4 regions of the Streptomyces sp. NPDC102270 genome follow, and region 1 is predicted to be linked to each of the others. Evidence: riboswitches for the same ligand, from Rfam matches in the RefSeq annotation. Region 1 holds a riboswitch; each other region holds the start of a gene.
What was found. A riboswitch is a leader RNA that binds a small molecule or an ion and turns the genes downstream of it on or off. The one in region 1 is predicted to bind cyclic di-AMP.
Positions count from the first base shown of each region.

Region 2: another riboswitch for cyclic di-AMP. It lies ahead of ACIRP7_RS09500 (transglycosylase SLT domain-containing protein); the one in region 1 lies ahead of ACIRP7_RS23965 (peptidoglycan DD-metalloendopeptidase family protein).
Region 3: another riboswitch for cyclic di-AMP. It lies ahead of ACIRP7_RS37580 (M23 family metallopeptidase); the one in region 1 lies ahead of ACIRP7_RS23965 (peptidoglycan DD-metalloendopeptidase family protein).
Region 4: another riboswitch for cyclic di-AMP. It lies ahead of ACIRP7_RS12595 (M23 family metallopeptidase); the one in region 1 lies ahead of ACIRP7_RS23965 (peptidoglycan DD-metalloendopeptidase family protein).

Region 1 covers NZ_JBIWLX010000011.1:108,766-115,746, forward strand. Annotated here, with positions in the region: gene ACIRP7_RS23960 (alpha-galactosidase) at 1-1,023, shown strand, start outside; cyclic di-AMP (ydaO/yuaA leader) riboswitch at 1,330-1,491, shown strand; gene ACIRP7_RS23965 (peptidoglycan DD-metalloendopeptidase family protein) at 1,496-2,410, shown strand; gene ACIRP7_RS23970 (SGNH/GDSL hydrolase family protein) at 2,669-3,454, shown strand; gene ACIRP7_RS23975 (TetR/AcrR family transcriptional regulator) at 3,547-4,155, opposite strand; gene ACIRP7_RS23980 (Glu/Leu/Phe/Val dehydrogenase dimerization domain-containing protein) at 4,204-5,382, opposite strand; gene ACIRP7_RS23985 (MBL fold metallo-hydrolase) at 5,559-6,746, shown strand.
Region 2 covers NZ_JBIWLX010000004.1:360,611-367,591, reverse strand. Annotated here, with positions in the region: gene ACIRP7_RS09515 (carbohydrate ABC transporter permease) at 1-587, shown strand, start outside; gene ACIRP7_RS09510 (LacI family DNA-binding transcriptional regulator) at 618-1,646, shown strand; gene ACIRP7_RS09505 (HAD family hydrolase) at 1,953-2,765, shown strand; gene ACIRP7_RS09500 (transglycosylase SLT domain-containing protein) at 2,769-3,251, opposite strand; cyclic di-AMP (ydaO/yuaA leader) riboswitch at 3,257-3,429, opposite strand; gene ACIRP7_RS09495 (polyprenyl synthetase family protein) at 3,954-4,964, shown strand; gene ACIRP7_RS09490 (outer membrane lipoprotein carrier protein LolA) at 5,199-6,437, shown strand; gene ACIRP7_RS09485 (ABC transporter ATP-binding protein) at 6,472-6,981, shown strand, end outside.
Region 3 covers NZ_JBIWLX010000022.1:112,757-119,737, forward strand. Annotated here, with positions in the region: gene ACIRP7_RS37565 (GNAT family N-acetyltransferase) at 1-2,399, opposite strand, end outside; gene ACIRP7_RS37570 (HPr family phosphocarrier protein) at 2,596-2,877, shown strand; gene ACIRP7_RS37575 (GntR family transcriptional regulator) at 3,004-3,699, opposite strand; gene ACIRP7_RS37580 (M23 family metallopeptidase) at 3,889-4,641, opposite strand; cyclic di-AMP (ydaO/yuaA leader) riboswitch at 4,655-4,818, opposite strand; gene ACIRP7_RS37585 (M16 family metallopeptidase) at 5,008-6,396, opposite strand; gene ACIRP7_RS37590 (M16 family metallopeptidase) at 6,393-6,981, opposite strand, start outside.
Region 4 covers NZ_JBIWLX010000005.1:482,624-489,604, forward strand. Annotated here, with positions in the region: gene ACIRP7_RS12560 (dihydrofolate reductase family protein) at 1-715, opposite strand, end outside; gene ACIRP7_RS12565 (MarR family winged helix-turn-helix transcriptional regulator) at 785-1,294, shown strand; gene ribA (GTP cyclohydrolase II) at 1,401-2,042, shown strand; gene ACIRP7_RS12575 (response regulator) at 2,046-2,696, opposite strand; gene ACIRP7_RS12580 (histidine kinase) at 2,684-3,835, opposite strand; gene ACIRP7_RS12585 (hypothetical protein) at 3,907-4,173, opposite strand; tRNA gene ACIRP7_RS12590 (tRNA-Met) at 4,437-4,510, shown strand; cyclic di-AMP (ydaO/yuaA leader) riboswitch at 4,809-4,966, shown strand; gene ACIRP7_RS12595 (M23 family metallopeptidase) at 4,978-6,003, shown strand; gene ACIRP7_RS12600 (aldo/keto reductase) at 6,068-6,981, shown strand, end outside.

The sequences.
Region 1 (6,981 bases):
ACGCCCAACCCCGACCGCTTCCCCGCCGGCCTCAAGCCGCTCGCCGACTACGTGCGCACCCTCGGCATGCAGTTCGGCATCTGGGTCGAGCCGGAGATGATCAATCCTGACAGCGAGCTGTACCGCGCCCACCCGGACTGGGTGCAGTACCAGACGGGACGGAAGCGGACGGAGTTCCGCAACCAGCTCGTACTGAACCTCGCGCGCGAGGACGTCCAGGAGTACCTGTGGGAGCAGCTCGACGCTCTCCTCTCCTCGGCCCCGATCGACTATGTGAAGTGGGACTTCAACCGCTGCTTCACGGACACGGGCTGGCCCGGTGAGTCCTACCCGCAGCGCCTGTGGGTGGACCATGTACGCGGCTTCTACACCCTCTTGGACCGGTTGCGGGAGGCCCACCCGGGCGTGGCCTTCGAGTCGTGCTCGGGGGGCGGCGGCCGGATCGACCTCGGGGTGCTCAGCCGCACCGACCAGGTGTGGACCTCGGACAACACCGACCCGCTCGACCGGCTCGCCATCCAGCACGGCTTCAGCCAGATCCATCCCGCGCGTGTGATGGCCGCGTGGGTGACCGACAGTCCCAACACCCAGCTCAACGACCGGGTGAGCTCGCTGCGATTCCGGTTCGTCAGCGCGATGGCCGGGGTGCTGGGGGTCGGCGGGGACCTCGCGGAGTGGACCGAGGAGGAGCTCGCCGAAGCCGCTCGGTGGGTGGGTCTCTACAAGGAGATCCGGCCTGTGGTGCAGCGCGGCGACCTGTACCGGCTTCGGCCTCCGCAGGGCGGGCTGAGCGCGGTGCAGTACCTCCTCGGGGACGAGACCGTCGTCCTCGCCTGGCTGCAGGCGCAGAAGTACGGCGAGCCCGTCCCCTCGCTGCGGCTGCGCGGGCTCGACCCGACAGTGTCGTACGAATGCCTCGAAACGGGCGAAGTGCACCGAGGTGCCGTATTGCTTCATCACGGACTTCGTACCGGTTTGCGCGGCGACCTCGATGCGACGGTTATCCGACTGCGTCGCATCTAGGGCTTGTGCCCGAATTGGCAGGTTCTCTCCCAACTCCTTTCGGTTTGAGGGTTCCTGTGAATTCGTGACGTGAGCAGCGTCATATCCGTGACGGTGTGTCGCCCGTCATGTTCACGTAATTCGCAGGTTTTCCAAGGGGATTCGGGTCGGGAGAAGGGCGTCCGATTCACGCAGGGTGACCGGTAATTCTCATACGGGATCAATGGGAACGCAGGCAAAGGGAACCCTTCACTTGTCCCTTTGCGTCTTGCTCGCTTACGTTCACCCCCGATCCGGTCGGACGCCCAATCCTGCCGCCGAGCGGATTCCCCACACTCACCCACCCGTGCAAGGCAGGAGCGGGGGACCCACAGGTAAAACCGCCTGTTCCGGTCTCCGGAACGGCTTGGGGTTAAGGCGCGTCCAGGCGCGTCCGGGCATCTCCAGCCCGCACCCGACAGCTCACCTCGCAGGCGCCGGAGAGGAATTCGTCATGCCCGCGAAGGGTAAGCACCGCCGTCCGAAGTCCCAGCGCTTCACCCGTTCGATAGCCGTCGCCGGAACCGGGGGCGCCGCGCTCGCCCTCCCGCTCATGGGGGCCACCGGCGCGCACGCCGCCACTCCCCAGTCCGTGTCGGAAAAGGCCGTTCAGTCGCTTCCGGTCGCGCAGAAGTCCGCCGAAAAGACGGCCGCGAAGAAGACCTCGACAGTGCGCACCTATTCGGTGCGCGTCGGCGACTATCTTTCGAAGATCGCTGATGAGCAGAACGTCAGCGGTGGTTGGAAGAAGCTGTACGCCGACAACCGTTCGGCGATCGGAGACGACCCGTCGCTGATCCATCCCGGTCTGAAGCTCTCGATCGGCAAGAAGGCCAGGACGAGCACGACGAAGACCGAGTCCTCTGCTTCGTCCTCGGCGAAGACCGAGAAGGCCGAGTCGAAGAAGTCCTCCTCGAACTCGACGGCCGCCACCCAGAGCGCCGCCACCACCAGCTCCAGCGGCTACACCCTTCCGGTCACCGGCGCCACGATCGGCACCGGCTACCGCGTGGCGGGCAGCATGTGGTCCAGCGGCTACCACACCGGCGTCGACTTCGTCGTCCCGACCGGCACCTCGCTCAAGGCCGTGGCCGCGGGCACGGTCGTCTCCGCGGGTTGGGGCGGCGCCTACGGCAACCAGGTCGTCATCAAGCTGAACGACGGCTACTACGCGCAGTACGCCCACCTGTCCCAGCTCTCCGTCTCGGCCGGCCAGACCGTGACCGAGGGCCAGCAGATCGGCCTCTCCGGCGCGACCGGCAACGTCACCGGCCCGCACCTGCACTTCGAGATCCGCACGACGCCGGACTACGGCTCCGACGTGGACCCCGTCGCCTACCTCCGCTCGAAGGGTGTCGCCGTCGGCTGACGATCCTCCTGTGCCACCGGAGGCCGGACCCCGATCCCCGGGTCCGGCCTCCGGTGTTTCCTCATGATCACTTCGTTGCGTTCTTGTGGCGGTCGCAACGTCAACATTCCTGATGATGGGCCTATTCCTGGTTTGGCCAACACTTTAGGAGTGGCTTATCTCACCGCCCGTCAAGCTCTTCTTACGGTCGCGTAGGTCACATTCGAAGGTGAATCATGAACGGCTGTGGCAGACGATTCGAAGAACGACAGCAGCTCAGTGATCGGGTCGTACGTGGCGGTGGGGGACAGCTTCACCGAGGGCGTCGGCGACCTCGGCCCCGACGGGGCGTTCGTCGGCTGGGCCGACCGGTTCGCGGTGCTTCTCGCGGACCGGCGGCCCGAGGGCGATTTCAGGTACAGCAATCTCGCCGTACGCGGGAAGCTCCTCGACCAGATCGTCGAGGACCAGCTTCCGCAGGCCGTCGAACTGGCACCGGACCTGGTGTCGTTCTGCGCCGGCGGCAACGACATCCTCCGGCCCGGTACCGACCCCGACGAGGTCGCCGAACGCTTCGAGCGGGCCGTGGCCCGGCTCACGCAGGCGTGCGGCACCGTCATGGTGACGACCGGCTTCGACACCCGTGGTGTGCCCGTGCTCAAGCATCTGCGCGGCAAGATCGCCACGTACAACGGACATGTGCGGGCCGTCGCCGACCGGTACGGGTGCCCGGTGCTCGACCTGTGGTCCCTGAAGACCATCCAGGACCGGCGGGCCTGGGACGGCGACCGGCTGCATCTCTCCCCTGAGGGGCACACGCGTGTGGCGCTCCGTGCGGGACAGGTGCTGGGACTGGAGGTGCCGGCGGATCCCGACCAGCCCTGGCCGCCGCTTCCCCCGCGCGGGCCGCTGGACGTGCGGCGGGACGATGTGCACTGGGCCCGGGAGTTTCTGGTGCCGTGGATCGGGCGTCGGCTGCGCGGCGAGTCCTCCGGGGACCACGTGACGGCCAAGGGCGTGCTGTCGCCGGACGACATCAAGAGCCGGATCGCTCCGGTGGCCTGAGTCGTGTGCGAGGCCGGTGCCGGGCGGGACGGATCTCGCCCGGCGGCCGCCGTGAGGCCCTCCGCCCGGGCGACCCGGCCCGCGTGTCGCAGCTACTCGGACCTCGTGCCGTCCAGGCCGAGTTCCCGTGCCAGGGCCTCGTCCACCCACTCCTGGGCCCGGGACCTGGCCACCGCGCCCGCGTAGGACGTCAGTTGGACGGCCAGGCCGTCCAGGAGGGCGGTGAGGCGCAGGGCGGTGGCTTCCGGGTCCGGGCAGGAGAACTCGCCCGCGGCCACGCCCTCGGCGATCACCTCCGTGAGCGCCGCCTTCCAGCGTCTGTCCAGGTCACGAATGACCTCCTGGAGCGCCGGCTCACGCAGGGCCACCGCCCAGCCCTCGATCCACAGCCGCCAGCCCTTGGCCTGGCCTGTCGGGGCGTACCAGCGCACGGCCGACCGGAGCCGGCGCAGGGCGCTCGTGCGGCGGCCGAGGAGCTTGCGCAGATGGGCCAGGTCGTCCTCGGCGGCGTAGGTGAAGGCGGCGGCGACCAGCTTCTCCTTCGTGGAGAAGTGATAGAGCACCAGGGCGTTGCTCACCCCGAGCGCCGAGGCCACGTCGGCGATCCTGACGGCCGCGACGCCCCGCGTCTCGATCTGCTCGATGGCGGCCCGCAGCAGCTCCTCGCGCCGCTCCGCCACTGTCAACCGCACTCTCGCCACGGGATCACCCTAGCCGTCCCCCTGCGGGTCCTCGCGCGTCGGGCCAGGTCAGCGGTACCAGCCGAACCGCTCCGCGATCACCGGCAGCCGGTCCGCGACCAGTGCGTGCGCGGCGGCGCGCGGTGAGGTGCCGTCCGCCTCGGCGCGCGCCAGCAACTGCCCGACCAGGGCGCGCATGGAACGTCCAATGTGCGCGAAGGCCTCGTCCGGATCCGCGCCGATGTCGCCGAACAGGGTCCACCACCACCAGGCGTTCGTCCCGGAGTTGACCACGACGTCCGGCAGTACGGTCACCCCGCGCGCGGCCAGCAGAGCCTCCGCCGCGGGCAGGACGGGCATGTTGGCCGCCTCGACGATCCAACGCGCCCGGATCCGTTCCTGGTTCCCGGTGTCGATCGCGTACGAGACGGCCGCAGGCACGAGTACCTCGGCGTCGAGCGACAGCCAGGCCTCACCGGGCAGTTCGCGGTCGGCGGGGCGCAGGGCGGAGCGGTCCACGGTGCCGTAGGCGTCCCGGGCGGCCAGCAGCGCCTCGACGTCGAGCCCTGCCGCGTTGAAGATCGTGCCCTTGATGTCGGCGACGGCCACGACCGTCAGCCCCGCGCGCGTGAGGAAGCGGGCCGTGGCCCCGCCCATGGTGCCAAGCCCCTGCACGGACACGCGCGTGCCCGCGTACGGAACTCCGGCCGCGTCCAGGGCCGCGAACGCCGACTCGGCCACCCCGCAGCCGCCCGCCAGCTCGTCGAGCCCGATGCCGTCCACCTCCGCGGCGAACGCGTCCGCGAGCCGCCGCCGGGCCACGGCCTCGTCGTCGAGCAGCGGATAGACCGCCTGGATCGAGGAGACCAGACCGGCCTCCACGGCCGCCCGGTCCACCAGGTCCTGGCTGAGACCGAGGTCCTCACCGGTCGTCCAGCAGCTTTCGACGTACGGCCGCATGGCGCGCAGGTAGCGCACGAGCAGGCCGTACGCCTCCGGGTCCCGGGGGTCGCAGTCGATGCCGCCCTTCGCCCCGCCCAACGGGACGTACCGGGCCGCGGGGTCGTAGTGCAGGGCCTCCTTCATGGTCATGCCGCGGGCGAGCCCGGTGACCTCGTCCAGCGTGCAGCCCGGGCGCATCCGCAGGCCGCCGCTGGCGACACCCCGCACCAGCCGGTCGACGACCAGGAAGCCCTGGCGGCCGGTGACGTGGTCGGTCCAGGTGAGCGACAGCAAGGGGGTGGTCACGCGGGCTCCGGGGTGGGCGAACGGCTACTGAACGGGCAGTCAGTATTGGCATCCGGGTACGCCCTGTCAACGTGATCCGCTTCCGCGGCGTCCTTGTCCATGTGACCGGGCAGACCCCGGCGCTGTCAGAGGGGCGGACCATAATGGGTGCCTCAGCGACTCCACATGGAGGTACCGTGACCGGCTTCCGTCCCCTGAGCTCCGGGCTCCGCGCGCTGCAGCCCGCGGCCTTCGGCGCGGACCCGAGCGGTGAGCGCATGGCGCGCATCCGCAGATCCCCCCACTTCGTGAACGGTGTCTTCCAGAACCCCGGCGGTACGGCCCGGACCCGTCCCGACGGTTCGGCGATCGACCTCGCCAAGGTCTTCTTCGACAGCGAGGGCCGCCGGCAGCGGGCTCCCGAAGGCCGGATCCCGGTACACGCCACGACGCTCGCCGACCTCTCCAAGCCCCCGGCCACCGGGCTGCGGCTCACCTGGATGGGGCACTCCAGCGTGCTCGCCGAGATCGACGGGCGGCGGGTGCTGTTCGACCCCGTGTGGGGTGAGCGCTGCTCCCCGCTCCCCTTCGCCGGGCCCAAGCGGCTCCACCCCGTGCCGCTGCCGCTGGCCGCGCTCGGGCCGGTCGACGTGGTCGTCATCTCCCACGACCACTACGACCACCTGGACATGCCCACGATCAAGCAACTGGCCGGTACGGACACCGTCTTCGCCGTGCCGCTCGGGGTGGGGGCCCACCTCGAGCACTGGGGAGTGTCCGCGGACCGGCTGCGTGAGCTGGACTGGCACGAGTCGACCCAGGTCGCCGGACTGACGCTGACGGCCACCCCGGCCCGGCACTTCTGTGGACGGGGACTGCGCAACACCCAGCACACGCTGTGGGCGTCCTGGGTCGTCTCCAGTGGGGAGCACCGGGTCTACCACAGCGGTGACACCGGGTACTTCGACGGATTCAAGGACATCGGCGCGGCCTTCGGGCCCTTCGACGCCACGATGATCCAGCTCGGCGCCTACTCGGAGTTCTGGCCGGACATCCACATGACACCCGACGAGGCGGTGCGGTCCCATGTGGATCTGCAGGGCGGGGACGCGGCGGAAGGGGTGCTGCTGCCGATCCACTGGGGCACGTTCAACCTCGCGACGCATCCCTGGGCGGAGCCGGCGGAGCGGACCATGCTGCTGTCCCACAAGGCCGGGGTCGCCATGGCCACGCCTCGGCCGGGGGAGCCGTTCGAGCCGGGGGCGGTACCGGTGGCCGACCCTTGGTGGCGGCGGGTGGCAAGGGCGCCGGCCGGGGGGTGGGCCGAGCTGCCTGCGGCTTTGGGGAAGCGGGAGCCGGAGCGGGAGCCGGTGGCTGAGCGGTGATGTGAGGTTGGGGCGGGGCGGAAGCCGGTGCGGGTCTTGTCTGCCCGCGTGGGTGGGTGCCGCTGACCCTGGTGTCGCAACGGTGGTCCGGGCAGGTGTCCCCGACTTCGCGGCGCGGCGCGGTGCGATGAACATCTCTGGCGGTGCACGCAGTACGGCCCGGACCTCGGCGCCGAGGTCCTGTGTCGGGGTGGCAGGGTGCCGGCCTGCCTCGGCGGACCCGGCGAGAACGCGG
Region 2 (6,981 bases), on a different contig from region 1:
CCGCCGCGGTCTCCGCCGCCGGCGGCTACGCGCTCGGCCGCTACAGCTTCCGCGGCCGTGAGGCGGTCTTCAAGATGATCCTGGCCGGCGTCCTGGTGCCGTCCATCGTGCTGGCCGTACCGCAGTACCTGCTGCTGTCGAAGCTCGGCATGGCCGACTCGTACTGGTCGATGCTGCTGCCGTCGATCCTGTCGCCGTACGGCGTCTACCTGGTCCGCATCTACGCCGCCGCGTCCGTGCCCGCCGAGCTCATGGAGGCCGCCCGCATGGACGGCGCCAGCGAGTGGAGGATCTTCTCGCGGATCGCCGTACCGATGATGATGCCCGGGCTGATCACGGTGTTCCTCTTCCAGTTCGTCGGCATCTGGAACAACTTCCTGCTGCCCTTCGTCATGTTGGCCGACGACGAGAAGTTCCCGATCACTCTCGGCCTGTACACGCTGCTCGCCCAGGGCGCCTCGCAGCCCGCGCTCTACACCCTGGTCATCACCGGATGTCTGCTGGCGATCCTGCCGCTGATCGGGCTCTTCCTGGTGATCCAGCGGTTCTGGTCGCTGGACCTGATGAGCGGCGCGGTCAAGGCCTGAGGCCCCGGACCACTTTCACGAACGAGGAACATGACCACCAGCGCGAACGGACGCCGCAAGCCACCGACCATCCACGACGTGGCCCGGGAGGCGGGCGTCTCGCGGGGCACCGTCTCCCGCTTCCTGAACGGCGGCCACTACGTCTCGCCCGCCGCCCGGCGGGCGGTCGAGGCCGCCGTCAGGAAGACCGGCTACGTGGTCAACCGGCACGCCCGCAGCCTCAGTACGGGCCGGTCGGACTCGGTGGCGTTCCTGCTGACCGAGCCGCAGGAGAAGTTCTTCGAGGACCCCAACTTCAACATCCTGCTGCGCGGTTGCACCGAGCGGCTCGCCCAGCACGACATCCCGCTGCTGCTGATGCTGGCCGAGAGCGACGACGACCGGCGCCGGCTGACCCGGTACATCACCTCGGGTCACGTCGACGGGGTGCTGCTGCTCTCCAACCACAGCGGTGACCCGGTCGCGGCCGAACTGCACCACGCGGGGATCCCGTTGGTGGTCTGCGGCAAGCCGATAGGGCGGGGGACCAAGGTCAGTTACGTGGCCGCCGCCGACCGGGAGGGCGCGCAGGACATGGTCCGCCATCTCCTCGCGGGCGGCCGCCGCCGCATCGGCATGGTCACCGGGCCGCTGGACATGCCGGGCGGCCCCGACCGCCTCGGTGGCTACCGGGATGTCCTCGCCGAGGCGGGCCTGCCCTACGACCCGGCGCTCGTCGTCGAGGGCGACTTCCGGCGCAGCGGCGGTGAACGGGCGGCCCGCCGACTGCTGGCCCAGGCCCCGGACCTGGACGCGGTGTTCGTCGCCTCGGACCTCATGGCCCTCGGGGTCGTGGGCGTCCTTCAGCAGGCCGGGCGTTCGGTCCCGGAGGACATCGCAGTCGGCGGCTTCGACGACTCCCCGGCGGCCACCGCCATCACCCCCGCCCTCACCACCATGCGCCAGCCCTTCGACCGCATCAGCGCCGAGATGGTCCGCATGCTGCTGGCCCAGATCGCGGGCGAGGACACGGCCGGAGTGATCCTCCCCACGGAACTGGTGGTACGGGACTCCGCGTAGCGCTCCGCCGAGGCGCGGTGCGGTGGCGGGCGCCCGCACGACGCAGGTGGGGGCGAGGCGAGGCATGGTGACGCGGCGCACGGCGGCCCGGCCGTTGCGCACCGCTCCCTGTCCAGCCGCCGCGTCAACAGGGCGGAGCCGCAACGGACATGCCCCGGCCCGGCCTGCCCGGTCTCGTGGCGCATACCGGCGGGCCGTCCCGCGCCGCCGCACCCCCGGAACCGGAACTGCCGTCAACGGATGTGAAAGCAGGAGCCGTCCGGTTCGCGTCGAGTCGCGGGGGCCAACCATCCGTATTCTCTGATCATGGCCGCCTCCACCGCATATTCACTCATCGCCACCGACCTGGACGGCACGCTGCTCCGCGCCGACGACACCGTCTCGGACCGGTCGCTGGCCGCGCTCGCGAAGGTGGCGGAGAGTGGAGCCCGGCATCTCGTCGTGACGGGACGGCCGGCGCCCAGAGTGCGGTCCCTGCTCGACGACCTCGGCAGTACGGGGCTCGCGGTGTGCGGACAGGGCGCGCAGGTGTACGACGCCGGCGCGGACCGGCTGCTCTGGTCGGTGACCCTGGACCGGGAGCTGGCCGAGACCGCGCTCGGCAAGATCGAGGCCGAGGTCGGGCAGGTGTACGCGGCCGTGGACCAGGACGGTGTCGAGGGGCTCACGCTCATCGAGCCCGGCTATCTGATGCCCCACCCGACCCTGCCCGCCGTACGGGTGGGCAGGCGCGACGACCTGTGGTGCGAGCCGATCAGCAAGGTGTTGCTGCGCCATCCCTACCTGTCCGACGACGAGTTGGCGGTCACGGCGCGTGCGGTGGTGAGCTCGCTGGCGACGGTCACCATGTCGGGGCCCGGGACCGTCGAACTCCAGCCATGCGGCGTCACCAAGGCGACCGGCCTCGCGCTGGCCGCCCGGCACCTGGGTCTGGGCCCCGAGGTGACGATCGCCTTCGGGGACATGCCCAACGACATCCCCATGTTCGACTGGGCGGCCCGTGGTGTGGCGATGGCCAACGCCCACCCCGAACTCAGGGGCGTGGCCGACGAGGTGACCCTGTCGAACGAGGACGACGGCGTCGCCGTCGTCCTCGAAAGACTGTTCCGTGCGGCGTAGTTCCTAGTACGCGCCAAACACGTTGTCGATGGACCCGTACCGCTGGGCCGCGTAGTTGCAGGCCGCGGTGATGTTGGCCACCGGGTCGTACGGGTCCCACGAGGTGTTGGCCACGTGGTACGCGTTGAAGGTCGGGTCGATCACCTGGAGCAGGCCCTTGGAGGGCGTGCCGGCCACCGCGTTGGAGTCCCAGAGGTTGATGGCGTAGGGGTTGCCGGAGGACTCGCGGATGACGTTGCGGTAGATGCCGTCGTAGGAGCCGGGAATCCCGTGCTCCGCCATGACGGCGAGGGAGGCCCGGATCCAGCCGTCGAGGGTGTTGGAGTAGCCGAGCGTGGTCGCGGTCTGCACGGTCGGGGTGGCCGCGGACGCGGTGGTGGCGCCGATGAGGGGGAGCGCGAGTACGGCGGCCCCGGTGCCGGCGACGGCGAGCTTGCGGACGAGACGGCTGGTGCGGGTACGTCGGTGCTGAGCGGCAGCGGACATGGTGAAGTTCCTCTCCGTCGCCTGCGAGGTGAGCTGTCGGGTTCGGGCGGGAGATGCCCGGCCACGCCTACGAAAGGCGTGACTTCACCCCAAGCCGTGCCGGTATGTCCGAAGACGCCCGGTCCGGCGGTCAACCTGGTTCCCCCGCTCCTGCCATGGTTCTCGGTGGGTGTACGGGCGGTGGCAGGATTCGGCGTCCGCCCGACAGGCCGGGAACGTATGCGAGAGCACATGTCCGGAACAAGTGGCGAATTCACATGAGGTGCCTATTGACCTTGGTAGGAGGCATTTGAGGTACTTGATCCTTTGCGTTCGCCAAGCCTCAACTCGCGCACGGGCAAAGGCGGATCAGTGCATTCCGGTTTCATGCCGGTTCACCAGCACAAGTGGGTCAAGTCACACTGGAGTGCAAGGGGTGCAAAAGGGGCAAGAAGTCTCAACTCATGTTCAACCGGCAGCCCGTGGGATTCGCTGCTCCCGCGCCCGTCCCGCAATGGCGGCCGATTCCGTACAAGTCGGTAGATATTTGTTCTTATCAGATGATCGAAAACATACCGGCCGTGATCCGATACCGCCCGGCATGGACGGGGCGGGCGCTATCGGTGATCCAAAGGTGACCGGATACGCTGACTTGAGTGATGGCAGCGACCTATCGACATTCCGTGTGACCGCCAGTAGACACCAGCAGACAGGAGACCCCTCGTGACCGTCGTCGGGCCGTTCGGGCTGAGCGTGCGGGACCAGGCTCTGGAAGCCGATGTCCAGGCCGGATTGACGGCTGTCGAGGAGGGACTGCTCGAGGCCACCAAGAGCGAGGTCCCCTTCATCACGGAGGCCGCCCAGCACCTGGTGCGAGCGGGCGGAAAGCGGTTTCGGCCGTTGCTCGTGATGCTCGCCGCCCAGTTCGGTGACCCCTATGCGCCGGGCCTGGTGCCGTCCGCCGTAGTGGTGGAGCTGACCCACCTCGCGACCCTTTACCACGACGACGTCATGGACGAGGCCGAGGTCAGGCGGGGCGTCGACAGCGCCAACACCCGCTGGGGCAACTCGGTGGCCGTGCTGACGGGCGACTTCCTGTTCGCGCGCGCCTCGCACATCCTGGCCGACCTCGGGCCCGAGGCGGTCCGGGTGCAGTCGGAGGCGTTCGAGCGCCTGGTCACCGGCCAGATCCTGGAGACGGCCGGGCCGCAGGACGGCCGCGATCCGGTCGAGCACTACCTCGACGTGCTCGGCGGCAAGACGGGCTCCCTGGTCGCGGTCTCGTGCCGCTTCGGGGCCATGATGTCGGGCGCCGACGAGACCGTCGTGGACGTCCTGACCCAGTACGGCGAGCGCCTCGGTGTCGCCTTCCAGCTCGCCGACGACGTGCTGGACATCGCCTCCGACTCCCGCGAGTCCGGCAAGACGCCGGGCACCGACCTGCGCGAGGGCATCCCCACGATGCCCGTGCTGCGGCTGCGGGAGCGGGCCGCCCGGCTCGGCCTTGCCGAGGACATCGCCCTGTGCGAGCTGCTCGACTCCGACCTCACGGACGACGCCCGGCTCGCGGAGGCGCTGGCGGCCCTGCGCACGCACCCCGCGCTGGAGCAGGCCCGCCGGGACACCGTGCGCTACGCGCAGGACGCGCGCGCGGCCCTGGCACCGCTGCGGGAGTGCGACGCGAAGGCGGCGCTGATGGAGCTGTGCGACGCGGTGGTGCATCGAGCGGGCTAGGCCGGCCGCCCGACAGAGCGAACGCCCCCTACGGGTCGGAGGGGGCGTCGGCATGTCGTGTCATACCCCAGGTGTACACGGAGTTGGCTCCGAGGTCTGACGCATTCTCATGGCCGATTTGGTCAGATGGACATCACGGAAAACACCACTCCTCACCGATTCGGGTGAGAATGGCGGCTACGGGTGGATGCATCTGAGTGGACAGCCGCCGCCGACGACGGAGGTAAGGCACATATGGCACCGTACGAATCCGACGACAGCGTGACCGCCGCGGACGCCGAAGAGCTGCGTTCCGCGCGCCGGCGCAAGGCCGCGCGGTACGTCGTACCGGCCACGGTGGTGGGAGTCGCGGCGGCGACCATCGGGCTCGTCCCGGCGCTCGCCGACTCCGGCGACCCCAACCTGCCGAAGATCAGCGCACAGGAACTCATCGAGAAGATCGCCGCGTCGGACGTGCAGCAGCTGTCCGGCACCGTGAAGATCACCACCGATCTCGGTCTGCCGGACCTCGGCGGCCTGGAGAACTCGCTCGGCTCCGCCGCCGGGCCCTCCGGCTCGGGCAACGGCTCGTCCGCCGACCCCACCACCAAGCTCACCGAGCTCGCCTCCGGCACGCACACACTGCGCGTCGCGGCCGACGGCCAGGACAGGCAGAAGGTCTCGCTGCTGGAGAACGCGGCGGAGTACAGCCTCATCCACAACGGCAAGGACGTCTGGGGCTACGACAGCAAGTCCAACTCGGTCTTCCACACCACGGCCTCCGAGAGCGACGGGAAGCAGAAGGAGGAGCTCCCCGCCACCCCCAAGGACCTCGCCCAGGACGCCCTCAAGGCTGCCGACAAGACCACGTCGGTGACGGTGGAGGGCACCGCCCAGGTCGCGGGCCGGGACGCCTACCGACTGGTCATCAAGCCCAAGGACGAAGGCTCCACGGTCGGTCAGATCACCGTGGCCGTGGACGCGAAGACCGGCCTGCCGCTGAAGTTCACGCTGACACCGGCGAGCGGCGGCGCGGCCGTCGTCGACGCGGGCTTCACCCAGGTCAGCTTCGCCAGGCCGGCCGCCTCGACCTTCGACTTCACCCCGCCGAAGGGGGCGAAGGTCGAGGAGGGCGACGCCAAGAAGGCACCCGAGCATCGCGAGGGCCTGCGCAAGGGCCCGGCCGACGACCTCGGCAAGGGTTCCGGCGACCTCGGCAAGGGCGGCCCCGAGGGGCTGAACGTCATCGGGGACGGCTGGGACTCCATAGCCACCTTCGACACCGGCGGCCAGGGCGTCCCGTCCGGCTCCGAGGTCGGCGGTGACGTCGGCGGCTTCCTGGACTCGCTCGGCGACAAGGTCTCCGGCAAGTTCGGTGCGGGCACCGTCTTCAAGACCCGCCTGATCAACGCCCTGATCACCGACGACGGCAAGGTCTACGTCGGCGCGGTCACCAAGGACGCCCTGGTGAAGGCGGCCGACGCGGGGAAGTAGCTCCCCCGCGGAGCACGACGAATCGAGGGAGCCGATGGACCAGCCGTCCGCCACGGAGCCGGACCCGGAGGGGTCGGACGAGGGTGCTTCGGAGGGTGTGGGTGACAGCGCCATCCACACCCGGGCCCTCACCAAGCGCTACCGCGGCGGACAGCTCGCCGTGGACGGTCTCGACCTGACCGTCCCGGCGGGCAGCGTCTTCGGCTTCCTCGGCCCGAACGGCTCGGGCAAGACCACCACCATCCGCATGCTGATGGGCCTCATCGAACCGACCTCCGGCTCGGCGCGCGTCCTCGGCCGGCCCATGCCGCGCGCCTCCCGGACCGTCCTCCCGCACGTCGGCGCGCTCATCGAGGGCCCGGCCCTCTACGGCTTTCTCTCCGGCCGCGACAACCTCGTCCGCTACGACGCCGCCGACCCGACCGCCGACCCGCGCACCCGGAACACGCGCGTGGCGGCCGCCCTGGACCGGGTGGGCCTGGCGGCCGCCGCCGCCAAGAAGGCGAAGGCGTACTCACTGGGCATGAAACAGCGCCTCGGCCTG
Region 3 (6,981 bases), on a different contig from region 1:
CCGAACAACTCGGTCAGCTCGGCGTACGCCCGCCGCAGCTGCTCCTCGTCCGCGAGATCCAGGCGTACGCCACCGAGGTCGGCGCGGTGGCGCAGGTGCGGGGCGGTGGCCTTGAGGGCGACCGGGTAGCCGAGGGTGGCGGCGGCTTCGACGGCGGCGTCGGAGGTGGCGGCGGGCAGGGCGCGGTGGACCCGGATGCCGTACTCGGCGAGCAGCCGGCAGGTGTCCTCGGTGCCGAGGGTGAGGCCCTGTCCGCGCGTGAGCAGGCCGTCGATCAGGGTGGCGGCGCCCTTCTCGTCGATGTTCTCGTACTCGGGCACCTTGCCGGGTTCGGCGGACTCCCGGCGCCACTGGCCGTACTGCACGACATCGGCCAGGGCCCGCACCGCGCGCTCGGCGGCGGGATAGGCGGGGATGAGGCGGTCGCCGTTCCCGGGGGCGGGCGGTTCCGCGGGGCCCGGTGTGGCGCGCAGCCGGTCCAGGGCGCGGAAGGGGTGGTCGGCACGGATCTTCGGCGGGCCCGCGGCGGCCTGCGGCGCGGTGCTGGTCGCCGCCGACAGGGCCTCCGCGAGGCCGCCGAGCTCGACGTGGACCACGAGGACCGGCTTGCCGGGGACCTGCTCCGCCGCGGACCTGAGCGCCTCGGCGAGGGCGGCGTCGCCCGCGGACCCCTCGCCGACTCCCGGGATGGCCGTCACGATCACCGCGTCGCAGGAGTCGTCGGCCAACGCGCGCGCGAGGGCCGCGTGGAAGTCCTCCGGCGCGGCCGCGGTGGTCAGGTCCAGCGGGGGTGAGGGCGTCAGCCCTTCGGCCACGCACGCGTCGTACGTGAGCAGGCCGAGCGACTCGGAGTTGCCGAGGATCGCCACCTTGGGTCCGGTGGGCAGCGGCTGGCGGGCGAGCAGCAGGCCGGTGTCCACGAGTTCGGTGATGGTGTCCACGCGGATCACCCCGGCCTGCCTCAGCAGCGCGGACACCGTCGCGTGCGGCAGGCGGGTGGCGCGGACGGCGTGGCCCTGCGGGGCGGTGCCCGAGCCCTGCACGACGACCAGGGGCTTGGCCGCCGCCGTACGCCTGGCGAGGCGGGTGAACTTGCGGGGGTTGCCGATGGACTCCAGGTACATGAGGACGACGTCGGTGTCCGGGTCGTCGTACCAGTACTGCAGGACGTCGTTGCCGGACACGTCCGCGCGGTTGCCGGAGGCGACGAAGGTGGAGACGCCGGTCACGCCGGTGACCCCGCCGCCGCGCCGGTGCAGCCGGGAGAGCAGGGCGATGCCGATGGCGCCGGACTGGGCGAACAGGCCGATCCTGCCGGGGCGGGGGGTCTCGGGGGCCAGGGAGGCGTTGAGACGGACGTCCGGGGAGGTGTTGATGATGCCGAAGGCGTTCGGGCCGATGATCCGCATGCCGTACGCGCGTGCGTGGCGCACGAGTTCACGCTGGCGCTCGCGCCCTTCGGGCCCGCTCTCGGCGTACCCGGCGGAGAGCACGACGAGTCCCTGCACGCCGTGTGCCCCGCACTCGGCGACGACCTCGGGCACCTGCTCGGCCGGTACGGCGACGACCGCGAGGTCGACGGGGCCGTCGATGTCCCGCACCGAGCGGTGTGCGGGGATGCCGTCCAGCTCCTTCTGGTCCTCGGGGAACGCCTTGTTGACGGCGTACAGGCGGCCGGTGAAGCCGTAGCCCCTGATGTTTCCGAGCACGCTGCGGCCCACACCGCCCGGGGCGCGTCCGACGCCCACCACGGCGACGGAGCCGGGGGTGAGCAGCCGCTGCACGGACCGCGACTCGGCGCGCTGTTCGCGCGCGTACTGCACGGCGAGGGAGCGGTCGGTGGGCTCCAGGTCGAACTCCAGGCGCACCACGCCGTCTTCGAAGCTGCGCTTCTGGGTGTACCCGGCGTCGGTGAACACCTTGATCATCTTGACGTTGGCGGGCAGCACCTCGGCGGCGAAGCGCCGGATGCCGCGCTCCCGGGCGACGGCCCCGATGTGTTCGAGCAGGGCGGAGGCGACGCCCCGCCCCTGGTGGGCGTCCTGGACCAGGAAGGCGACCTCGGCCTCGTCGGCGGGGGCGGTGGCGGGCATGCCGTCGGCGCCGATGCGGTCGTAGCGTACGGTGGCGATGAACTCGCCGCCGACCGTGGCGGCGAGTCCCACCCGGTCCACAAAGTCGTGGTGCGTGAAGCGGTGGACGTCCTTGGCGGACAGGCGAGGGTAGGGCGCGAAGAAGCGGTAGTACTTCGACTCGTCCGAGACCTGCTCGTAGAAGCTGACCAGGCGATCGGCGTCGTCGACGGTGATGGGCCGGATGCGCGCGGTGCCGCCGTCGCGCAGCACCACGTCGGCCTCCCAGTGGGCGGGGTACTCGTGCCGGTCCGACGCGCTCTGCATGGGCCCCAGAGTACGGCTCGCGTACGACAACGGCGCGAGGCAGTCTGTGGAGAACACGCGAGGACGCGCAAGGACGGAACTCGGGCCGAGGCCGCGGTCCGAACACTCCCCCGGCGGGACTTCAGGTCCTGTCCGGGGACACTTCACGTGTGGGAAACTGGTCTAGACAACCCTGAACACCGAAGGGCAGCATCACATGGCTGAGCGCCGCGTCAACGTCGGCTGGGCCGAGGGCCTCCACGCCCGCCCCGCTTCCATCTTCGTCCGGGCCGCCACGGCCGCAGGTATCCCGGTGACGATCGCCAAGGCCGACGGCAACCCCGTCAACGCGGCCTCCATGCTGGCCGTTCTCGGCCTGGGCGCCCAGGGCGGCGAGGAGATCGTCCTCGCCTCCGACGCCGAGGGCGCGGACGCGGCCCTCGACCGGCTCGCGAAGCTGGTCGCCGAGGGGCTCGAGGAGCTTCCCGAGACCGTCTGAGGGAAGGTGCCTTAAAAGCACCGAGGGGCTCGTCCGAATTACCGGGCGGGCCCTTCGAATTTCCCTTTTACGGGCAGCGGAAATACTCCCCCTCGAATTCCCCCCTCTTTGTATACGGTGCCCGTGTTAATGCCGCAGACCTGTCACGTTTACAGGATGTTGCGAGGTCCTCACACGGTCCGCGCGGTCCTGTCCGGAGGTGAACCGCAGCCGGTGCACCGCGCTCGAGCGCTCGGTGTGCAGCGCCGTGATCGCCCGCGCGCGCTCGCCGTCCCCGCGTGCCACCGCGTCCACGATCGCGCCGTGCTCCGCCCAGGACTCCACCGGGTTGGCGGGCGCGTCCACGACGTACATCCAGGCGATCTTGTGGCGCAGCTGGGTCAGCATCGAGGTCAGCGCGGGGCTGCCGGAGGCCTGCGCGAGCGTCTCGTGGAACCAACCCCCCAGGGAGCGCAGATCGTCGCTGTTGCCGCGCCTGGCCCGCTCCTGACCCAGCCTGACCAGGCCGCGCAGCACCTTCAGATGGGCCTCGGTGCGTCGCTGGGCGGCCCGGGAGGCGCCGAGCGGTTCGAGGAGCATGCGCATCTCCAGGAGGTCGGCGCCCTCCTGCTCGGTCGGTTCGGCCACACACGCGCCCGCGTGACGCCGCGTCACCACGAAGCCCTCGGCCTCCAGTGTGCGCAGGGCCTCGCGGACCGGGACCCGGGAGACGCCGTAGCGGCGGGCGAGCAGTTCCTCGGTGAGCCGGCTCCCGCGCTCGTGGACACCGGCGACGATGTCGTCCCGGATCGCCGTGCATACCGAGTGCGCCGGAATACGCATGTCCGACCTCCGTCTTAATCCCCGTGAAACGTCGCCGATTGACGTGTGTTCAGTGACTCTATTGCAATGAGCGGGAATTTCCGACGGCGGACCGGAATCCGGGGATATTTTTTGGACAACGGGGCCCCGGAAACGACGAAAACCCCGGCTCGGGGAGCCGGGGCCTCGCGGGGATCGCGCGGTGGGTCGTCAGACGTTCACGCCGTGCGAGCGCAGGTAGGCGACGGGGTCGATGTCCGAGCCGTACTCGGGGGTGGTGCGCGCCTCGAAGTGCAGGTGCGGGCCGGTGACGTTGCCGGTCGCGCCGGAGAGACCGATCTGCTGGCCGGGGGTGACCGACTGGCCGACCGAGACGCCGATGGACGACAGGTGGCCGTACTGGGTGTACGTGCCGTCGGCCATCCTGATCACGATCTGGTTGCCGTACGACCCGCCCCAGCCGGTCTCCACGACCGTGCCGCGGCCGACCGCGTGGACCGAGGTGCCGCTCGCGGCGTGGAAGTCGACACCGGTGTGGCTGCCGGAGGACCACAGGGAGCCGCCGGACTTGTAGCCGGTGGACACGTAGGAGCCGGAGATCGGGGCGCCGAAGCGGTTGAGGCGCTTGCGCTCGGCCTCGCGGGCGGCCCGCTCCTTGGCCTCGCGTATCTCCTCAGCGCGCGCCTCGGCCTTGCGCTTGGCCTCCGCCTCCGCCTTCTTCAGCGCGGCGGCCCGCGCCTGGGCCTCGGCCTGGGCGTCGAGCTGGTCGGCGAGGGACTCTCCGACGCTGACGACGGGCATGAGACCGGTCTGCTCGACGGAGTTGTCGGCGGCGAACGCCGGGGCTGCGATGGTGCCGATGACGCCGGTGGTGGCGAGGGCCGCGACACCCGCCGCGCGGGCGGTGGTGCGCTTCATGCGGCTGGGACGACGGTGCTTCCCGGTGGCGCAGGTGAACGCCATGTGGTGGCTGGTCCTTTCCTTCCTTCTCGCCTACCGGGTTAGCTGACGGGTTCGGAGCAGGAAGGTCTCCTACGGACCCCCTCGCGGTGCGCGGGCGTCCGATTCACCCCAGGGACGCATGGTTGGGTCCCCGGCTCCCCTGGCTCGCGCCATGCGGGGACTCGGCGATGGCTGTCCGGTGCCGCGGGCGCGGCGCAGTGCCTGACGGACAGCCCAGAGGACGCTAAGCGGGGCCACTTTCAATCCCCAAACCGATCAACGGTTTTGTAGCGCATCCCACAGGGCAGACGGGCAACCTCCTGCCCAATTCGGACATCAGGGGCTCTGGTGACCTTGCGTCACCAGAGCCCCTGGGGCCGGGACCCTCTACTCGGCCGTCACGACCTTGACTTCGCCGATGCCGAGCGCCTCGACGGGCTCCTTGATGGCGGCCGCGTCGCCGACCAGGATCGTCACCAGCCGGTCCACCGGGAAGGCGTTCACGACGGCCGCGGTGGCCTCGACGGTGCCTGTCGCGGCGAGCTGCTGGTACAGGGTCGCCTGGTAGTCGTCGGGCAGGTGCTGCTCGACCTGGTCGGCCAGCGTGCTCGCGACGGCCGCGGCCGTCTCGTACTTGAGCGGTGCCACACCGACAAGGTTCTGTACGGCGACATCGCGCTCGGCGTCGGTCAGACCGCCCTCGGCGAGCGTGCGCAGCACCTTCCACAGGTCGTCCAGGGCGGGACCGGTGTTAGGGGTGTCGACCGAGCCGCTGATGGCGAGCATCGCGGCGCCCGAGCCGTCCGGGGCGGACCTGAGGACCTGCCCGAACGACCGTACGCCGTAGGTGTAGCCCTTCTCCTCGCGCAGGACGCGGTCCAGGCGGGAGGTGAGGGTGCCGCCGAGGCAGTACGTGCCGAGCACCTGCGCGGGCCACACGCGTGCGTGCCGGTCGGCGCCGATACGACCGATCAGCAGCTGCGTCTGGACGGCTCCGGGGCGGTCCACGATGACGACCCGGCCGGTGTCGTCGGCGGTCACCGGCGGCACGGGGCGCGGCCGGCCCGTGGACCCCGTCCAGGAGCCGAGGGTGTCGCCGAGCAGCGCGTCCAGGTCGATGTCGGTGAGGTCGCCGACGACCACGGCGGTGGCGGTGGCGGGGCGCACGTGCTTCTCGTAGAAGGCGCGTACGGCCGCGGAGTCGATGTTCTCGACGGTTTCCTCGGTGCCCTGGCGCGGGCGCGACATGCGCGAGTCCGCCGGGAACAGCTCCCTGGAGAGCTCCTTGGCGGCGCGACGAGACGGGTTGGCCAGCTCGTGCGGGATCTCGTCCAGGCGGTTGCGGACGAGCCGCTCGACCTCGCTGTCCGCGAACGCGGGCGCCCGGAGCGCGTCGGCCAGCAGACCGAGGGCCTTGGCGAGGCGGGAGGCCGGTACTTCGAGGCTGAGGCGGACGCCCGGGTGGTCGGCGTGCGCGTCGAGGGTGGCGCCGCAGCGCTCCAGCTCGGCGGCGAACTCCTCGGCGGAGTGCTTGTCGGTGCCCTCGGAGAACGCGCGCGCCATGATCGTGGCGACACCGTCCAGGCCGGCCGGCTCGGCGTCCAGGGGCGCGTCCAGGAGCACCTCGACGGCGACGACCTGCTGGCCGGGGCGGTGGCAGCGCAGCAGGGTGAGGCCGTTGTCGAGCTTCCCGCGCTCGGGGGCGGGGAAGGCCCAGACCTTGGGCTCGCCCGCCTGCGGCTGCGGGTGGAATTCCATCGCGGCGAGCTCGGTCACTTGGCCGCCTCCTCGTTCTCGTCGGTCGCTTCCACGGTGGCGGCGGAGTCCGGGTCGTCGGCGCCTTCGGCGTCCTCGGCGCTCTGGGCGATCTCGGCCGGGGCGGTGGGCTCGTAGACGAGCACCGCGCGGTTGTCGGGGCGCAGCTTGGCCTTGGCGACCTCCTGCACCTCCTCGGCGCTCACCTCCAGGACGCGCTGCACGGCGGTCAGGGCGAGCTGGGGGTCGCCGAACAGGACGGCGTAACGGCACAGTTCGTCGGCGCGGCCCGCGACGGTGCCGAGCCGGTCGAGCCACTCGCGCTCCAACTGGGCCTGGGCGCGCTCCATTTCCTCGGCCGTGGGTCCCTCGGCGGCGAACCGCGCGAGCTCCTCGTCGATGGCGGCCTCGATGACCGGCACCTCGACGTCACCGGAGGTCTTCACGTCGAGCCAGCCCAGGGAGGGCGCACCGGCCAGGCGCAGCAGGCCGAAGCCGGCCGCGACGGCCGTACGGTCGCGCCGTACGAGCCGGTTGTAGAGGCGGGAGGACTCGCCGCCGCCGAGGACGGTGAGGGCGAGGTCGGCCGCGTCCGCCTCGCGGGTG
Region 4 (6,981 bases), on a different contig from region 1:
AGGCCAGCGCGAGCCAGTGGTGGTCCGCGGCGGTGGGGAGCGGGCCGGTGCCGGGGGCGGTGGGCTCGTAGCGCATCAGGACCACGTCCTCGATACGGCGGGTCTCCAGCAGGCGCAGTCGGCCGGACTGGTAGCCGCCCGGGCCGAAGAGGCGGGGGGCGTCCGGGGTGCCGACGAAGAGGGGGGCGAGGACCAGCTGCACCTCGTCCGCCAGGCCATGCTGGAGCAGCTGGGTGTGGATCCGGCCGCCGCCCTCCACCATCAGCCGGTCCACTCCACGCTCCTCGTGCAGGTGCTCCAGCAGGCGGCGCCAGTCCAGCTCGGGGCCGAGGGAGACCACGTCGGCCGCCAGACCGAGGGCGCGGGCCCGCTCCGCGCCCTTGTCCGTCGTGAAGACGAGCTTCTCGCCGCCCGTGTGCCAGAAGTTGGCGGCCGGGTCCAGTTCTCCCGAGCCGCTGACCGTGACCTTCAGGGGGTACGGCGGCTTCCCGGCGGCGACCCGGGCCGCGCGGCGCGTCTCGGAGTTGACCAGCAGGCGGGGGTTGTCGGCGCGGATCGTGCCCGCGCCGATGAGGATCGCGTCCACGGAGGCGCGGACCTCGTCGACGCGGTCGAAGTCGGCCGGGCTGGAGAGAAGGAGCCGGTCGGGGCCGGTGTCGTCGAGGTAGCCGTCTAGGGAGACCGCGGCGGAGAGGAGGACGTAGGGGTGGGGCATCGGAGCGGTCCCTCTCGAAAACGGATGGCGGGGCTTGGTTCAAGTTTGAAGCAAACCTACACTGGGGGCATGACGACCCGCTGGCTCAGCCCCGACGAGCAGCGAGCCTGGCGTGCGTACATCGCCGCCTCGCTCCTCCTGGAGGACACCATCGACCGGCAGCTCCAGCAGGAGGCCGGCATGCCCCACCTGTACTACTCCATCCTGGCCAACCTCTCCGAGATCCCGGAGCGGCGGCTGCGGATGACCGAGCTCGCCGAGTTTCTGAAGATCACCCGGCCGCGGCTGACGTACGCCGTCGCCCGACTGGAGAAGGGCGGGCTGGTGCGGCGCGAGAGCTGCCAGTGGGACAAGCGGGGCAGTGTCGCGGTCCTCACCGACGAGGGGATGGCGGTGCTGGAGCGGGCGGCACCGGGACATGTGGACACGGTCCGCACCGCGCTCTTCGACCGGCTCACCCCGGAGCAGGTGGGGCAGCTCGAGGAGATCTTCACGAGCGTCACCGAGGGGCTCCAGGGTGAGGAGGGCGCCTCCGGGGAGGTCCCGTGGCGCCGTCGGTCGTCGCCGTCCTGTTCGTGACGAGCACCATAAGGCGTTGCTTCAAATTTAAAGCATGAGGTAGGGTCTCGATCAGTAGAACTGCTTCAAATCTGAAGCAGGTGTGCCTCCGGAGCGGAGTACCCGCATGACCGACCTGCCCGCCGCCACCCAGCGTTCCCGCGTCCGCGTCCCGCTGCGCTTCGGGGACGGCTACGGCGTGGACGCCGAACTCGTCACCTTCCACGGCCTGGCCGACGGGCGGGAGCACCTCGCCGTCGTCCTCGGCGACCCCGCCCCCGGCACCACCCCGCTGGTGCGGCTGCACTCCGAGTGCCTCACCGGCGATGTCTTCGGCTCCGCACGCTGCGACTGCGGCCCGCAACTGCGCGAGGCGGTCGAGCGCATAGCCGAGCGCGGCGGCGTCCTGCTCTACCTCCGCCAGGAGGGCCGCGGCATCGGCCTCTACAACAAGCTCGACGCGTACGCCCTCCAGGACCAGGGCCTCGACACCTATGCCGCGAACACCGCGCTGGGCCTGCCCGAGGACGCCCGCGACTACACGGCGGCCGCGCAGATGCTCCAGGCCCTGGGGATCGCCGAGCTCGACCTGCTCTCCAACAACCCCGACAAGGCTGGCCAGTTGCGCGACCTCGGCATCGACGTCCGCGACCGGGTGCCCACCGGCGTCTTCACCACCGCCCACAACGTCCGCTACCTGCGCGCGAAGGTCCTGCAGACCCAGCACACGCTGCCGCTGGGGGAGTTGACCGAACTCGGCGTCGGCTGACCGTCACCTGGGCGTGTGCGCGAGATAGGCCAGCACGGCCAGGACCCGCCGGTGGCCGCTGTCGCTCGGCGGCAGGCCCAGCTTGAGGAAGACGTTGCCGATGTGCTTGCTGACCGCGCGTTCGGTGACGACGAGGGTTTTGGCGATGGTCGTGTTGTCGTGGCCCTCGGCCATCAGCTTCAGCACCTCGCGCTCGCGCGGGGTGAGGGAGTCGAGCGGGGTGTCGCGGCGCCGGGTCAGGAGCTCGGTGACGACCTCGGGGTCGAGCGCCGTACCGCCGGCCACCACCCGCTCCAGCGCGTCGAGGAACTCGTCGACCCGGCCGATCCGGTCCTTGAGCAGGTAGCCGACCCCGCTGGTGCCACCGGCCAGCAGCTCGGCGGCGTACGACTCCTCGACGTACTGCGAGAGCACCAGCACCGGGAGTCCCGGGATCCGCTCCCTCGCCTCCAGGGCGGCCCGCAGGCCCTCGTCGCGGAACCCGGGCGGCATCCGCACATCGAGGACGGCCACGTCGGGCCGGTGTTCGAGCAGGGCCGGCAGGATCTCGGGGCCGGTGCCGACGACGGCCACGACCTCGTGCCCGGAGGAGGTCAGCAGAAGGACGAGCCCCTCTCTCAGAAGGGCGTTGTCCTCGGCGATCACCACACGCACGGCAGCTCCACATCGATCACGGTCGGGCCCCCGACGGGGCTGGTCACTTCGAAGGTCCCGTCGAGCGCGGCGACCCGGCGCCGCATACCGAGCAGCCCTGAGCCCGCGGACTCGTCGGCGCCGCCCCGGCCCTCGTCCCGCACCCGCACGGTCAGACCGCGCCGGGTCCTGGCCAGCCGGACCTCGGCCCGGTCGGCGCCGCTGTACTTGGCGACGTTGGTGAGCGACTCGGCCACCACGAAGTAGGCCGCGGCCTCCACCGCCGCGGGCGCCCGGGTGCCCTCGTCCAGGCCGCCGTCGTCCACTCCCACGCCGAGCCCGCTGCTCGCGGCGAGCGCCCGTACCGCGCCGACGAGACCCCGGTCGGTGAGGATCGGCGGGTGGATGCCGCGCACCACCTGCCGCAGCTCCGTCAGCGCCTGTTCGGCCTGGTCCTGGGCGTCGTCCAGCAGTTTGCGGGCGGCGTCGGGGTCCCGCTCGTAGGCCCGCTTGGCGAGTCCGATCCGCATCGACAGCGCCACCAGGTTGGCCTGGGCGCCGTCGTGCAGGTCCCGCTCGATGCGGCGCAGTTCGGCCTCGTGCGCGGCGATCGCGTCGGCCCGGGTCTCCCTCAGCTCCTCGACCCGCCGGGCCAGCCTGGCCTCGGGGGAGGGCATGAGCAGCACGGTCGACCAGCGGGCCTCGGTGTCCGCGAGCCGCACGATCAGCGGCAGGGCGACCGGGGCGCGGCGCAGCGCCCCGGCCCACACGCCGTCGACGACCAGGCCGAGGGGCCACAGCGGGAGGGCGAGGGCGAGGAGGGCGCCGTAGAGATAGTAGGCGAGCATCCAGCGGAGGTCCCTGAGCGTGCCGGGATCCCGCACCGAGATGCGCAGCCGTTCACGCAGGGTGCCGGTCATCGGTGTGTACGCCTCGGGGATCTCCCGGCCCGTCCACAGGGTGGTCAGGTTCCGCTTGGCGCCGGCGATCCGCCGTATCAGCAGCACGGCCTCGGGCAGCAGCCAGCAGCCGACCACGGCGACCGTGCCGATGGCGGCGATCAGCAGCACGGTGATGAAGAGGTACATGCCGAAGCACATCGCCGCGGCCACGACCAGATGCACGGTCGCCACCGCCGCACGCTGCACCGACTTCCACATGCGGCTCACGCTAGACGAACGGCCCCGGGCGCACGGTGTAGCCCGCTACACCATCGGGGCCCGGACGAGGATCACTCCCCGCCGCCGTCCTCGCTCTCGCCATGGCCCTGGTCCCGCACCCAGTTCCTGTGGGCGTTGGACCCTTCACGGCCGGGAGAGAGCTTCAGCACGGTCCCGTCGTGGAACTGCTCCAGGCTCGTCACCACATAGGGCGAGCCGGCCCGCACCGCCAGCCGGATGCCGCCGTTGCCGAACTCCGTCACCCGCAGCGTTCGCCCGCCGGAGAGCGGGATGTCCCGCTCGCCGATCTCCACCGGTCGCTCGTCGGCTGCCGCCATGGTCCCCTCCTGGTTTGGTGAGGGGCGCCACGGTACGCCGCTCCCGGCAGGCGGATCGGACCTGCGCCACACCCGGCCGCCTGGGCCCCGGGCACACCGCCGCCCTGCTGCACACCGGCCGCCGTACGGGAGAGGGAGCCCGCGGACGCCATCGCCGCGGCGACCGCCCATGTCGCCGGGACCGCGCCCACCGGGGTGTGCGGCGGCGAGAACAACCCTGGCGTGGACCACTCTCCGGATGACGTATGCTGGTTACACAACGACGCGGGGTGGAGCAGCTCGGTAGCTCGCTGGGCTCATAACCCAGAGGTCGCAGGTTCAAATCCTGTCCCCGCTACTCACGGCTCAGGGCCGGAGTCCAGTTCACTGGACTCCGGCCCTGAGTGTTTTCCCCTTCGTGACGTGATGTGACGCGGGGTGAGCGCGTGACCGCCCTCCGCGTTACAGCTGACATACCGTCAATGTCCGTGTGGGGCTTGAGTGAAGGTCAACTCGCCCGTTTTTAGGCGTTCATGGGCCGTAAGTCCAGCGTGATTTCGTTAATGATCAAGCGGAACAGCTTGGAATCGGGCCCCCGCGTCTATTAACGTTCGATAACGCAGCGCGGTCGTCCCAGCCGTCACAAGAGACGGCTCCGTGCTCATGCGCCGAATCCCGCAAGGGAACCGGGGAACCACCAACTTGGGGTGAATCGCTCGTACGCCACCGTGGCAGCACGGTCGGTATACGCGCGTAGGAGACCTTCCTGCTCCGAACCCGTCAGCTAACCCGGTAGGCGAGAAGGAAGGAAAGGAGCGCGCCCACGTGGCGTTCAACCCGCCTGCCCCCGAGGCGCCGTACGTCCCGAGCGACACCCTCGTATACGGCGGCTACCGTGCCGACGACGAGGCCCCGCTCGGCGAGTGGAACCCCACCGCGGACTCCCTCGCTCCCGTACGAGGCCGGCATCGCGTCGCCAAGCAGCGTGGCGGAGGGTTCGCCCGTAGCTCCACCGTTCTGGGCGTCGGTGTCATAGCCGCCGTCAGCGCCGGCGGGATGGCCAGCGCCAACACCGGCAAGCCGCCGGTCTCCATCTCCATGCCCGACCTGCCCAACGTGGGCTCGCTCATCTCGGACGACTCGGCCCCCGCCGCGGACGACACGAGCGCCTTCAGCAGCGTCGGCGCCACCACCGCCGACACCGCCAAGGGCACCTCGGACGCCGGTGAGGCGCTGCGCTCGCGCATCCTGGCCCAGGCCGAGCTGCAGCAGGACCAGCTCGACACCAAGGACGCCCAGGCCATCGCGGACGCCGCCGAGAAGGAGGCCGACGCGGCCGCCGCCAAGGCGGAGAAGGAAGCCCAGGAGAAGGCCGCCGCCGCGAAGAAGAAGGCGGAGGAGGCGGCCGCGAAGAAGGCCGAGGCCGCGCGCCTGGCCGAGCTCGCCAAGCAGTACACGCTGCCGACCTCGTCGTACACCATCACCGGGACCTTCGGTCAGGCCGGTTCGCTGTGGTCCTCCGGTTACCACACGGGCCTCGACTTCGCCGCTCCCACGGGCACGCTGATCAAGGCGATCCACAGCGGCACCATCACCGAGGCCGGCTGGGCCGGTTCCTACGGCTACCGCACGATCCTCACCCTCGACGACGGCACCGAGCTGTGGTTCTGCCACCAGTCCTCGATCAGCGTCAGCGTCGGCCAGAAGGTCGGCACCGGTGACGTCATCGGCCGCGTGGGCGCCACGGGCAACGTGACCGGCGCGCACCTGCACCTGGAGGTCCACCCGAACGGCTCGGCCGACGGGATCGACCCGATGGCGTGGCTGCGCGGCAAGGGGCTCACTCCCTGAGGTTTACGGCGATTTTGCGGCCGTGGCGGAAGACCGGGGTCCGGTGCTTGCGTTGACGTAGGACATGACTTCTTCTCCGCTTCGCAAGCTCGGTTCCTCCGACCTCGAGGTCTTTCCGCTCACCCTCGGCGGCAACGTCTTCGGCTGGACCGCCGACGAGGCCACCTCCTTCGACGTTCTCGACGCGTACAACGCGGCCGGCGGCAACTTCGTCGACACGGCCGACTCGTACTCGTCGTGGGCCGAGGGAAACTCCGGCGGCGAGTCCGAGGCAGTCATCGGCAAGTGGCTGGCGGCCCGCGGCAACCGTGACGACGTCGTCATCGCCACGAAGGTCAGCCAGCACCCGCAGTACCAGGGCCTGTCGGCGGCGAACATCAAGGCCGCCGCCGACGCCTCCCTGAAGCGCCTGGGCACCGACCACATCGACCTGTACTACACCCACTTCGACAAGACCGAGGTGCCGGTCGAGGAGATCATCGGCGCGCTGGACGAACTGGTGAAGGCGGGCAAGGTGCGGGCGATCGGCGCCTCCAACATCTCCGCCGCGCGCCTCGCGGAGTCCCTCGCCTTCTCCGACCGCGAGGGCCTCGCGCGCTATGTCGCTCTCCAGCCCCATTACAACCTGGTCTCGCGCGACACGTACGAGGGTGAACTGGAGGCGCTCGCGGCCCGGGAGGGCCTCGCCGCGGTCCCGTACTACGCCCTCGCCTCCGGGTTCCTCACCGGCAAGTACCGCCCCGGTACGACGGTCGACAGTGCGCGGGCCACGGGCGCCGGCAAGCACCTGGACACCGAACGCGGCCGCAAGGTCCTCGCGGCGCTCGACGACATCGCCGAGTCCCACACCGTCCCGGTCGCCACGGTCGCCCTCGCCTGGCTCGCCGCCCAGCCGACGGTCGCGGCCCCGATCGCGTCAGCCCGCACGGTGGAACAGCTGCCGGCGCTGCTGGGCGTGGCCGACCTGACCCTGACGGA